DNA from 2 places in the Thaumasiovibrio subtropicus genome. Region 1 is predicted to be linked to the other one. Evidence: riboswitches for the same ligand, from Rfam matches in the RefSeq annotation. Region 1 holds a riboswitch; the other holds the start of a gene.

What was found. Region 1 has a riboswitch for cyclic di-GMP ahead of TSUB_RS19130 (calcium-binding protein). Riboswitches for the same ligand answer to the same signal wherever they lie in the genome.
Region 2: linked by a shared signal. The riboswitch ahead of TSUB_RS08360 (TfoX/Sxy family DNA transformation protein) and the one ahead of TSUB_RS19130 (calcium-binding protein) in region 1 are both predicted to bind cyclic di-GMP.

What each region holds. Positions count from the first base shown of each region.
Region 1 covers NZ_AP023055.1:619,480-624,974, forward strand. The annotation lists gene TSUB_RS19120 (type I secretion system permease/ATPase) at 434-2,146, shown strand; gene TSUB_RS19125 (HlyD family type I secretion periplasmic adaptor subunit) at 2,148-3,494, shown strand; cyclic di-GMP riboswitch class I at 3,496-3,574, shown strand; gene TSUB_RS19130 (calcium-binding protein) at 3,603-5,495, shown strand, end outside.
Region 2 covers NZ_AP023054.1:1,851,062-1,856,556, forward strand. The annotation lists gene panP (pyridoxal-dependent aspartate 1-decarboxylase PanP) at 1-464, shown strand, start outside; gene torD (molecular chaperone TorD) at 835-1,491, shown strand; gene purR (HTH-type transcriptional repressor PurR) at 1,829-2,833, shown strand; cyclic di-GMP riboswitch class I at 3,013-3,112, shown strand; gene TSUB_RS08360 (TfoX/Sxy family DNA transformation protein) at 3,236-3,838, shown strand; gene torE (trimethylamine N-oxide reductase system protein TorE) at 3,975-4,142, shown strand; gene torC (pentaheme c-type cytochrome TorC) at 4,204-5,391, shown strand; gene torA (trimethylamine-N-oxide reductase TorA) at 5,407-5,495, shown strand, end outside.

The DNA of each region.
Region 1 (5,495 bases):
GCCGTTGTGATGAACCTCACAGGCGCGAACATTCGCGAAAATGGGCGTTTTTTCGCTGAGCAAGTCATCAAGAGGCTGCTGAGCATCATTTCTTTTCTTGTCTAAGTCGTTTAACGTGTCGCCTTGTTTTACTGGCATTGCTTCCTTGTCCAATTTCTTACTTTTCTGACGCCTTTTCTGAGTTGTTCAATGTGTTTAATCGCGTCCATTGGAAATAAGTCGCTGAAAAATGGCCGGGATGGTTTTGAATCCTGTTTCATTAAAGCTGGGCATCGCATTGTCGAGTCTTTTTACTCTTGCAACTGAGACAGTGTTGCACCCTTTTGTCCTTGATATCTCACGGTTAAGAAGCCACTTTTTTCGCATCTTGAAGAATGAAACACCCTGCTAAGTTGATGTTGGCTGACGCAATTAAGCAGTAAAGGGCGCTGTAATGAGTTCACATTGGGATCATCTATCTCCGTTTCATCTTCGATTTCTATTTCCATTCATCATTGTCACTATTTTGATCAATGCCTTGATGCTTGTGGTGCCAGTTTTCAGCCTTCAAGTCTTTGACCGTGTGTTGTCGAGTGAAAGTGTCGCCACCCTAAAAGCTTTGCTAGTGATTACACTCTTTCTTCTTTTAATCCAGGGGGTGTTAAGCGCGCTGCGCGACCATCTCGCGCAACGCAATGCACTGCGGTTTGAGGTCAATATGAGTGATGCGCTTTACCGAGAGATGCTAGGAACAGAAAAGCATAAGCGCGGGTTGTTGAATGACTTACATGAAACGCGATCAGTCTTAATGTCATCGGCATTTATTAGCGCGTTCGACCTACCGTTTGCCCCCGTGTTTTTAGTGATATTGCAGCTTCTCCACCCGGTATTAGGCGCCATCGGCTTGGTATCTGTGGTTGTCATTCTGGTTATGACTTTGCTTACCGCTTGGCTGCAGCGTGATCACCACCTCGCATTGCAGCTAAGCCAAGGTGAAGTGCGTCAATATCAAGAGGAGATGTTGGCACAAAGTGATAACGTCCGCGTGCAAGGCATGCGTGATGCAGTATTGGCAACGTGGCTAAGCAAATCGCAAATGACACTTTGGTATCTCGCGGCGTTATCTGCCAGTCACGCTAACATGCAAGCGTTTAATCGCGGGTTACGGATGGTAATGCAGGTCGTTGTGATGGCGGCAGGTGCACTATTGGTTATTCAAGGAGAGCTGGGCGCCGGCGGTATGATTGCGGCCTCTATCCTACTTGGGCGATTGTTACAGCCTTTTGAGCAACTCATTTCGGGGTATCGGAGTTTGCGGACAGGCTATAAGGCCTATTGTCGCGTCAAGGTTGGGTTTTTTACGCAATCCTCAGAAGCGGACAAGGTGATGATGCCCGATCCACAAGGGCAGTTAGTGTTAAATAAGGTGACTTGGCTGTGTGAGAAGAGCCAGCGCACCTTATTAAGCAATATTCAGTTTCGCTTAGAGGCGAGTCACTGTTTAGGTTTAGTTGGGCCCTCAGGTGCAGGGAAATCTTCGTTATGTGATTTAATTGCGGGTGTCACCCGAGCAACGCGAGGGGAAGTTCGTCTCGATGGCGGGCAAATTGAAAACTGGCCGGAGTCGCAGCGCACAACCGTCGTCGGCTATCTACCGCAACACATACAGTTTATTGCCGCTTCTATCGCTGACAATATTAGCCACCTTTCTCGAGGGAAAGGGGAGGATGTTCAGTTGATAGAGGCCGCTCAACGGGCTGGTGCGCATGAACTGATTTGTCAGTTGCCGCAGGGTTATGACACGGTGATTGGCGAAGGGGGGTATCCGTTATCCGGTGGACAAAGGCAGAAGATTGCACTGGCGCGCGCGATTTATTTTAAGCCTCGCTTGCTGATTTTAGATGAGCCTGATGCTTACCTTGACACAGACGGTGAAGCCCAGTTAGTGCAGCTTCTTTCTTGGTGTAAACAGCAAGGAATGACAGTTATCGTTGTGACGCACAAGTCAGCATTGTTGCGTCTTGCAGATTGGGCCATTTTGTTACAGCAAGGCCAAATTGCAAAAGCGGGCACAGTACAACATGTTTGTGGTCGCTTACAACCGCAAAGAGGCGGGTCTGTCAATTCGTCTAAGTCCTCTCAGCCTTCGCAAAACCAAGGAGCATGAGATGCTGCGTTTACTTACCTCACAGCTCTCGGCCGAGCAACGCGAATTAGGTGATGGGCGAGTGCTAATGTTGGGCCTAGGCCGATTGCAGGCGTCGTTATTGCTTTTTGTCTTATTACTTTTGATAGGCCTATTGGGGTGGGCAAACCTTGCAGTGATCGAAGCTGCGGCTGTTGCAAGGGGGAAAGTGACGGTTGAAAGCCGCCCTAAAACCATTCAGCACTTAGAAGGCGGGATTGTTCGCCAAATTTGGATTAATGATGGCCAGTATGTCGAAGCCGGGGATCGGCTTATCTCCTTAGAATCGGCTGCGGCTCGCTCTCAGTTGAATCGGATGGTGGCACGATGGCAAAGCCATCTCGCCAGAGCCAATCGTTTACAGGCTGAGTTGGCAGGAGCAGAAACCATTCTGTTTTCTGATGCGTTATTAAAGCAGCAAGCGGATGCGCGTGTTGCGGTACTCATGCAAACCCAGCAACAACTTATGATGCAACGAATGGCGCTGTTTAAAGGTGAGCGGGCCTTACTTGATCAAGAGGCCAGCAATCACCTCAGCCGTCAAAAGGCATTGCACAGCAAACTCGCTGCTGATCAAAAAAGTCTTCACTACTTGCAGCAGCAAATCGCGATGCATCTTACGTTACTGGCACAAGGTAGTACGTCGAAGTCACGTCTGCTTGATTTAAAGCGAGAAGCAGCGCGCTTAGCCTCGGTAATCGCAGAGACAAACACTGACATTGTCACCGCAGAGGGCGACTTGGCAGAAACCAAACTCCATCTCGCCAATATTCACCATGATCAAACGCAACGTATCGCAGAAGAAATGCAGCAGGTTGAAGCGGCGCTCTACGAATTGGAAGAGACGATGTTAGAGGCGGAAGACCGATTGAGCCGTATCGATATCGTTGCGCCGCAATCTGGCCGAGTTGCAGACCTTAAGGTGTTATCGTCTGGCGAAGTGATCGCGCCGGGGCAGCCCTTGTTACAGATTGTGCCACAGCAAGAAGCGTTTATCGTTGAAGCCTTTGCTTCCCCGCAAGATATTGATGTGATTCAACAAGGGATGAAAACGCGTGTCCGATTAACCGCATTAGATCAACGCACTGCCCTCCCCATTAACGGCGAAGTGATCCATGTCGCCGCCAACCAGACCGAACAAGATAACGAGCAAGCGGGCTATCTCATTAAGGTACGGCTTTTTAAGGAAGAGATTGATACAGAGGTTCATCGTGCTTTGTATCAAGGTATGCCAGCTGAAGTCATGGTGCTACTGGGTAATCGTACCCCAATGGACTACTTGCTCGACCCTCTCTATGTCACCGCTTACAAAGCGATGCGAGAGCACTAGGAAGAGTGAAGGCCAAACCCATCGCGAGGTGGGGACGGAAAACCACGGGTCTCAACGGGTGAGACAGCCGGGCTATCTCTTGTGACCATGAAAACTGAGGAAATACACATGGCTGCAGAAGACATCAAAGGCACAAACCAAGACGATCAACTGACTGGTACAAGTCAGGGCGAGTTTATTCACGGCTATGACGGTGACGACATCATCAATGCTGGTGGTGGAAATGATGAGATTCACGGCGGGAAAGGCGATGACGATATTCGTGCCGGGCGTGGCGACGACTTTATTGCGACTGGAAGAGGTTCTGATGAAGTGCGTGGTGGTGCTGGTAATGACATTATCGAGGCTTGGAATCACACGTTGGACGCGGGTGATGAGCCGGGCGAGTTTGATAATAGTTTAGGCATCGCGAAACAAAAAGATATTGAAGCGTTAGGCGGCATGTCGTGCATTGATGACGCGATTGCCGGGGGACGTGGTAGTGACTACATCGAAGGTGGTGCAGGCAACGATATCATATACGGTGGGGGCGGCCCTCAAACACTTGGCGAAAACTTATTCGTTAACGGTGATTTTGAAAACCGTGCAGCAACGGGGACAGTGTTTAACCCACATGGTCATCGATGGGCGACATATGATGAAATCGAAGGTTGGGCCGCGACTGACTTTGACGCCAGTACCGATGATGGGCTCATTGAACTGCAATATACCCGCGTTGGCGGCGCGCCAACGACGGGCGCGAATGCCGAACCGAGCAACACGGTACTGGAGTTAGATGCTCACCGCGACCCCGGCTCTGAAGGGGTTTCAAATGCGTCCGTAGGTCAAGCGATTACGGTCGAGAGTACCGGAAAGTACCGCTTTGAGTTTGACTATGCCGGGCGTAATCGAGGTAATCAAGAGAATGCTTCAGAAACCAGCGAGTTTTCGGTGATTGTGGATGGTGAAGTGATCATGACGTTCAATCCCGAAAACCAATGGTCGCACTTTGAAATCGATTTACAACTTGATGCAGGGACACATGAGATTGTTTTTCAAGCCGGAGGCGTTGAGGATACCTACGGTGCGCTGATTGATAACGTCAGCCTAAGAGAAGTCAAAAAGGACGATATTTTAATTGGCGACAATGGCCCGGATTCGGATCTCGCCCACAGTGCAGGTAACGATTTGATGCGCGGCGGTGATGGTGACGACGTGATGATTGGTGACCATTTTGACGCTTACAGTTACAACGAAAACAGGGGTGAGTTTGAGCTTGATTTTGCAAATGGGCAAGCGGCGGTGATGCCTGCTCAGAATACGGCGGGCAGTTTGCCAGTCTCGGTTACTACGGGTGAGCATAGTATGGGCGCACAGGTTGCCATTTCTCGACCCTATGACGGAGCGAGCGGTGACACAGAAATTGGGACGTGGACGGCATACCGTGATGGCGTCAAAGTCGCTGAAGGGACGTTTACCGCCGAGGATCTCGCGACAGGGATACAGCCGAGGGTCTCGCCCATCCTCGATGTCTTGGGCATGTTTGAGATTGGTCCGGAGCAAACGGGTTGGAAGGCCTTTGATGAATTGATCTTTGAACCCGCGGCAACAAATACCTTTGATGTAGTCAGTGTCGACACTATCTCATTGAGTGGAGATGGTAATGACATTATGTACGGTGGACGAGGCGATGACGTCGTGTTGGGAGGGGATAATCAACAAGCCGGTGAAATGATCCCCGAGTTTGTAGCGACTGAAGGTCAGTTTGATGTCAATGGGTTTCAAGGCCAAATGACCTTGGCCGTCAACGGGTCAGATGCATGGTATAACAATAGTTTAGGCTATTATCTGCTCGATGAAGAAGGCCAAGTCATGGAAGCAAACGTCGTGTGGAGTAATGTGAAAACCGCCACGGATGCGTTGACGTTAGATTTTGATTGTCATGACGTCGATCAGGTCGGGTTGTTTATTGTACCTAATGGAGGGCGGTTAGGTGTCGGAGAGGGAGCTGTGACGCTGGAT
Region 2 (5,495 bases), on a different replicon from region 1:
ACGTTATTAGCCGCCAAGGCTACGAAATGTTGATCGACCGTGGTATCACCATGGCGGACAATTTTGCTCACTTAATTGATAGCCGTCCTGAGTTTGAACTCGTTACCCGACCTGAACTCTGCTTGCTGACCTATCGCTATGTCCCTGTCGAGGTGCAACACGCGCTGGATAAAGGGACACAAGAAGAAGTGACTCGCCTACATGAGCTTCTCAATGACCTAACCAAGTTCATTCAAAAGCGCCAACGTGAGTCTGGTAAGTCTTTTGTCTCTCGTACGCGTATCAATCCCGCGCGCTGGGATCGTCGCATCACCACGGTATTCCGGGTTGTACTGGCTAACCCGCTCACCACAGAAGAAATTCTTGAATGTGTCCTTGATGAGCAAAGTGATATCGCTAAGCAGAGCATCATTAGCCTGCCTAAATTGCTCGAGCTTGCGAGACAGATAAACGCACGACAGTAATCAACTACCGCCGCCTCAACAGGCAAAGCTTAAGAAGCAAGCAACAGGAAGCAGACTAACGCGGCGAGTTCAAGGCAAAGGGGTAACGGAATGGCTTTCCCCTTTCGAACACATTTAACGCAGAAATCGGGGCGCTAGTCGCTTCCCAAAGCGCGAGTTTTTTGGCTCGCCACCTTTGTTACTGCTTTTTGATGTAGTCGACTAGACCTTCAAAGCAGTGCCGCGATGGCAAACCTAGAAACTCGCGCTGAACAAGCATCTTGAGGTGACTTGAGTATATTCAAATAAGCATCTTCTTTTTGCTCTCCTTAAAAAGCATCTATACTTTCAGTGTGTTATGCAGAGTGTAGATGTGGCTATGAACGACCCATTGATTAATGAAAACCGTGCCCAAATGTACTGGTGGTTTTCTTCTTTGTTTTTTACTGAACTAACAGAGAAACAACTGCAGCATTATATGAGTCCACAGTTTCTTGCTTTTATTCAGCAGTTGTCAGAAGCAGAAGAGCTACAAGATGCCTCAGAACATTTCTCTCATGCCCTCACCCGGTTAAATTCCCGAGAAGATGTACAATTAGAGCTTGCCGCAGATTTTTGTAGTTTATTTCTAACAGGTGATCGCGCCAGTGCAATACCTTATGCCTCAGTCTATTTAAGCCAAGATAAATTAACCCACGGCGAAACCGCACAAGAAATTCGCGCACTACTGATAGAACATCAAATCGGTTTAGATGCGCAACATAATGAACCCGCAGATCACATTGCGATTATTCTCGACTTTGTTGGTAACTTAATCATTAATATGAATAAACATGAAAGCGACCAGCAAATTGCGAGACACCTCAATGATCAAATCGACATTATCCAGCGTTACCTCGTCAAATGGGTCCCCCAGTTTGTCGATCGCGTTAGTCAAAATGACCGCTTTGGTTTTTATGCAACCAGTGCAGAACTGCTTCAAGCTTTTTTGATATACGACTTAAGTTACTGTATTGAACAGTATCAAAGGCACCACACTACACCATGATGTTATTTAATGACACAGACTGCAAATACGGCCAGTAACTCGAGATGGGATTGCATCGAGCGTATAAACTACCCAAGCAATTCGTAAACCCATAGTGCTGAATAGTGATAAACACGTAGACAAGTGGTGAGAAATGCCGCAAGTGGTACCCCTGATATCACAATGTCGCGCTAAAATTCCGTATATCATTTCATAAAGATTGCACTATCGTCCTTACTCAGTAGAATGTGAACGCAAGCGATTACATAATGAAATGTTGCTGTGACCGTTTACACGCAACCACTCAATAATAGCCAGCGATGCGTACTGCTGGCAGATACGATATTAGAAGAAAAAAATGGCAACCATTAAAGATGTTGCGCGCATGGCTGGCGTCTCAACGACGACTGTCTCGCACGTAATCAACAAAACTCGATTCGTCGCAGAAGCTACGCAGAAAAAAGTGTGGGAAGCAATCGACGAACTCAACTATGCGCCAAGTGCCGTTGCGCGTAGTTTGAAGTGTAACTCTACCCGCACTATTGGCATGTTAGTAACCAAATCTAACAACCCTTTCTTTGCCGAGGTGGTTCACGGCGTTGAAGAGTATTGCTACAAAGCCGGCTACACACTGATTCTATGTAATACCGAAGGCAACTTTAACAAACAGCGTGATTACCTACGCATGTTAGCTGAAAAACGCGTCGATGGTCTTCTCGTCATGTGCTCAGATCTTGATGACGAACTACTTGCCATTCTCAATCGTCAAAAAGATCTACCGATGGTCATTATGGACTGGGGACCAGAATCTGTTACCACAGATAAGATTCGCGATAACGCAGAGAAAGGGGCGTATCTCGCCACGCGTCACTTCATCGACAATGGCCACCAAGAGATTGGTTGTGTGTCAGGCCATTTGCAGCGCAATACCTGTGTCGAGCGCATGAAAGGATTCAGTGCCGCGATGCAAGAGGCGAACTTGCCTATCAATCAAGATTGGATTATCGAAGGCGACTTTGAGTGCGAAACGGCAGTGAAAGCGGCGCAAGATTTCATCGCAATGGATCAACGCCCTACTGCTATCTTCTGCTTCAATGACATTATGGCGATGGCGTTAATCAGTACGTTTGAGCAGGCAGGTATTAGTGTACCAGACGATATTTCGGTGATTGGCTATGACAACATTGATTTATCTCCTTACTTTTCACCACCTTTAACGACAATTCACCAGCCTAAGCACCGTTTAGGTAAAAAGGCAGTCGAGTTACTGATGGCGAGAATTAAAGATAAAGAACACGATAGCCAATTATTCGTCATGGAGCCCGAATTGGTAGTACGTAAGTCTGTAAAACGTATGAAATAAATTCATCATCTTTTTATAAATGCCTGCTTTGAGAACAAGCGGGCATTTTTTTGCCTTTTATGCAAATACGCCAATATTCTGTTCTGCACTTATCAAATTTCCCGTCAAAATTATGGTACCAATATCACGTTTTTATTGGGACGAAGATCAAAACCTATATTGATATAAGCTAAATATTGTCACGAACAGGGCAAACCATTCGAAAGATTGGGACGCAAAGCTTCCGGCCTAAATACAAGATTTTTAACGAATCTGGTAAATGGTAGCGGGGTTGCCGATGGAAAAACTAGTTGTACACACGGAAGTTGACAGAGCGTTGACATTCAGGAACTGCAGCTGGTCTATTCTTGGTTCCTAGCTCTGATTAGTGGTGACCTATTCACATAATCACCGAGATGTAGCATGGACAAACCAGTACTAAAAACTTCAATAAAGTTACTCAGTCGTTTTGGGACAATTAAGTCGCGTTCAATGTTTGGCGGTTTTGGCCTTTTCTTAGGCGAAACCATGTTCGCACTTGTTGTAAACGATAAACTTCACCTACGTGCTAACGCCAGTAACGAGCGTCAGTTCAAGGAGAGTCAATTCCAGCCTTACGTTTACAAAAAGCGTGGGTTCCCGGTTGTCACTAAGTATTATGCAATACCTGACACCTGGTGGGATGACGAAGATCAGATCATCTCTCAAGCATCCCTCGCACTCACCGCAGCGCAAGAGGATAAAAAGGATCAAGAGGCAAAAAAGGCGAAGTTGCCTGACCGAATCAAAGATTTACCCAATCTGAGATTGGCAAACGAACGAATGCTGAAAAAAGCGGGTATTACCACTGTTGAAGAGCTCGTAGAAAAAGGCGCTTTACAGGCATTCAGACAACTGCAAGACACGCAAGGCGAATCGCTAAACGTCGAATTACTTTGGGCATTGGAGGGCGCAATCACAGGGAAACATTGGTCTGTCGTTACCGAAGACCGACGTCAAGAGCTCCTGTCAAAGCTCGGTGGATGACGACTTTATAAGGCTAAATGCCAACAAATTCTGAGAAGGCTGACTTTCTATTGAAAGTCGGCCTTTTTACTTTTCAGCCCGCCATGACCAAGTACAGGGTCTATACTCCATTCATGGCACTCAGGTGGGCAATGTCATGGACAACAATACAACAACAACGTCGCAACGCAGTGATGAGTGGAAAACCTTTCTATTCATTGTCATTTTTCTCTTCCCTATCCTTTCGGTCATCATCGTTGGCGGATACGGCTTCTTCATCTGGATGATGCAGATCTTTTTCTGGGGTCCGCCCGGCCACGGCTAACAAACCATCTCAAACGCTTACTGACTTTCTATAACCACGCTTTTTTATCAGCGAGGCCACTATGAAAAAGCTTCTCTCCGCGATGTGGCGGACATTTCGACGCCCTGCGACAAGCATTAGCCTAGGCGTGCTTTGCTTAGGCGGATTCGTTGCCGGCATTATTTTCTGGGGCGGCTTTAATACTGCGCTAGAAGCAACCAATACCGAAGAATTTTGCATCTCATGCCATAACAAACCTGAGAATGATCTTGTATACACTGAATTGCAGCAAACCGTTCACTGGTCAAATCATTCTGGTGTCAGAGCCACCTGTCCCGATTGCCATGTTCCGCACAATTGGACAGATAAAATCGCCCGTAAAGTACAAGCCAGCAAAGAAGTCTTCGCTTGGTTTGCGGGCAGCATCAGCACAGTGGAAAAATTTGAAGACCGCCGCTTAGTACTCGCCCAACATGAATGGGAACGCCTTTCGGCTAACGGTTCGTTAGAGTGTAAAAATTGCCACAGTTACGCCAGTATGAATTGGGACCAAATGTCGGATACCGCGCGCATTCAAATGGAGCAAGCCGCGGAAAGAGACCAAAGCTGTATCGATTGCCATAAAGGCATTGCTCACAAGCTGCCGGAAGGGATGGAAAGCTCTGGCGGTATGATAGGCGAACTAGTGCAGCAATCACATAGCACCCGCTACAGCGTGGGTGAAAGTTACTACAGTGTCCGTCACCTCAACATTTATGAAGACGCCAATCTAACCACAGAAGGTGGCCTACTCAATCCCGCAACCAAAATTACCGTCATTGCTGAACAAGGCAATGCGATTCAGTTCAATATAGAAGGGTGGCGAAAAACCAAAGGTTTTGGTCGTGTGATAAACGAAGATTTTGGGTTAAACATACCCTCAGCCGCACTCACCAAAGAAGCAGCGGCCAACGACGACATTATCCAAGTCTTCGAGCAAAAAGAAGATGACCTCACAGGCCTTGGTTGGGAACGCGTCACAGCAACACTTTGGGCAGAGAAAGACTCTTTCCTCTCATCGCCTGATGCACTGTGGGCAAAAGCCGATGAATCTTATGTGACCAACTGCAGTATCTGTCACACGCAGCCCGCACCCGCTCACTTTAGTACCAATGCATGGCCTGGCATGTTTAATGGCATGTTGTCGTTCGTCAATCTTGACGCGGACAGTGAAGCATTAGTACTGAAATATCTACAAAAACATTCTTCAGATTTCTCAGATCATCACTGAGTAAGGTAGGAAATGATGACAGTAAGTCGACGTGAGTTTCTCAGAGGCTTAGCGACCACAGGCGTTGCAGCTGCTATCGGCCCTAGCTTAGTTGCGCCACTTGC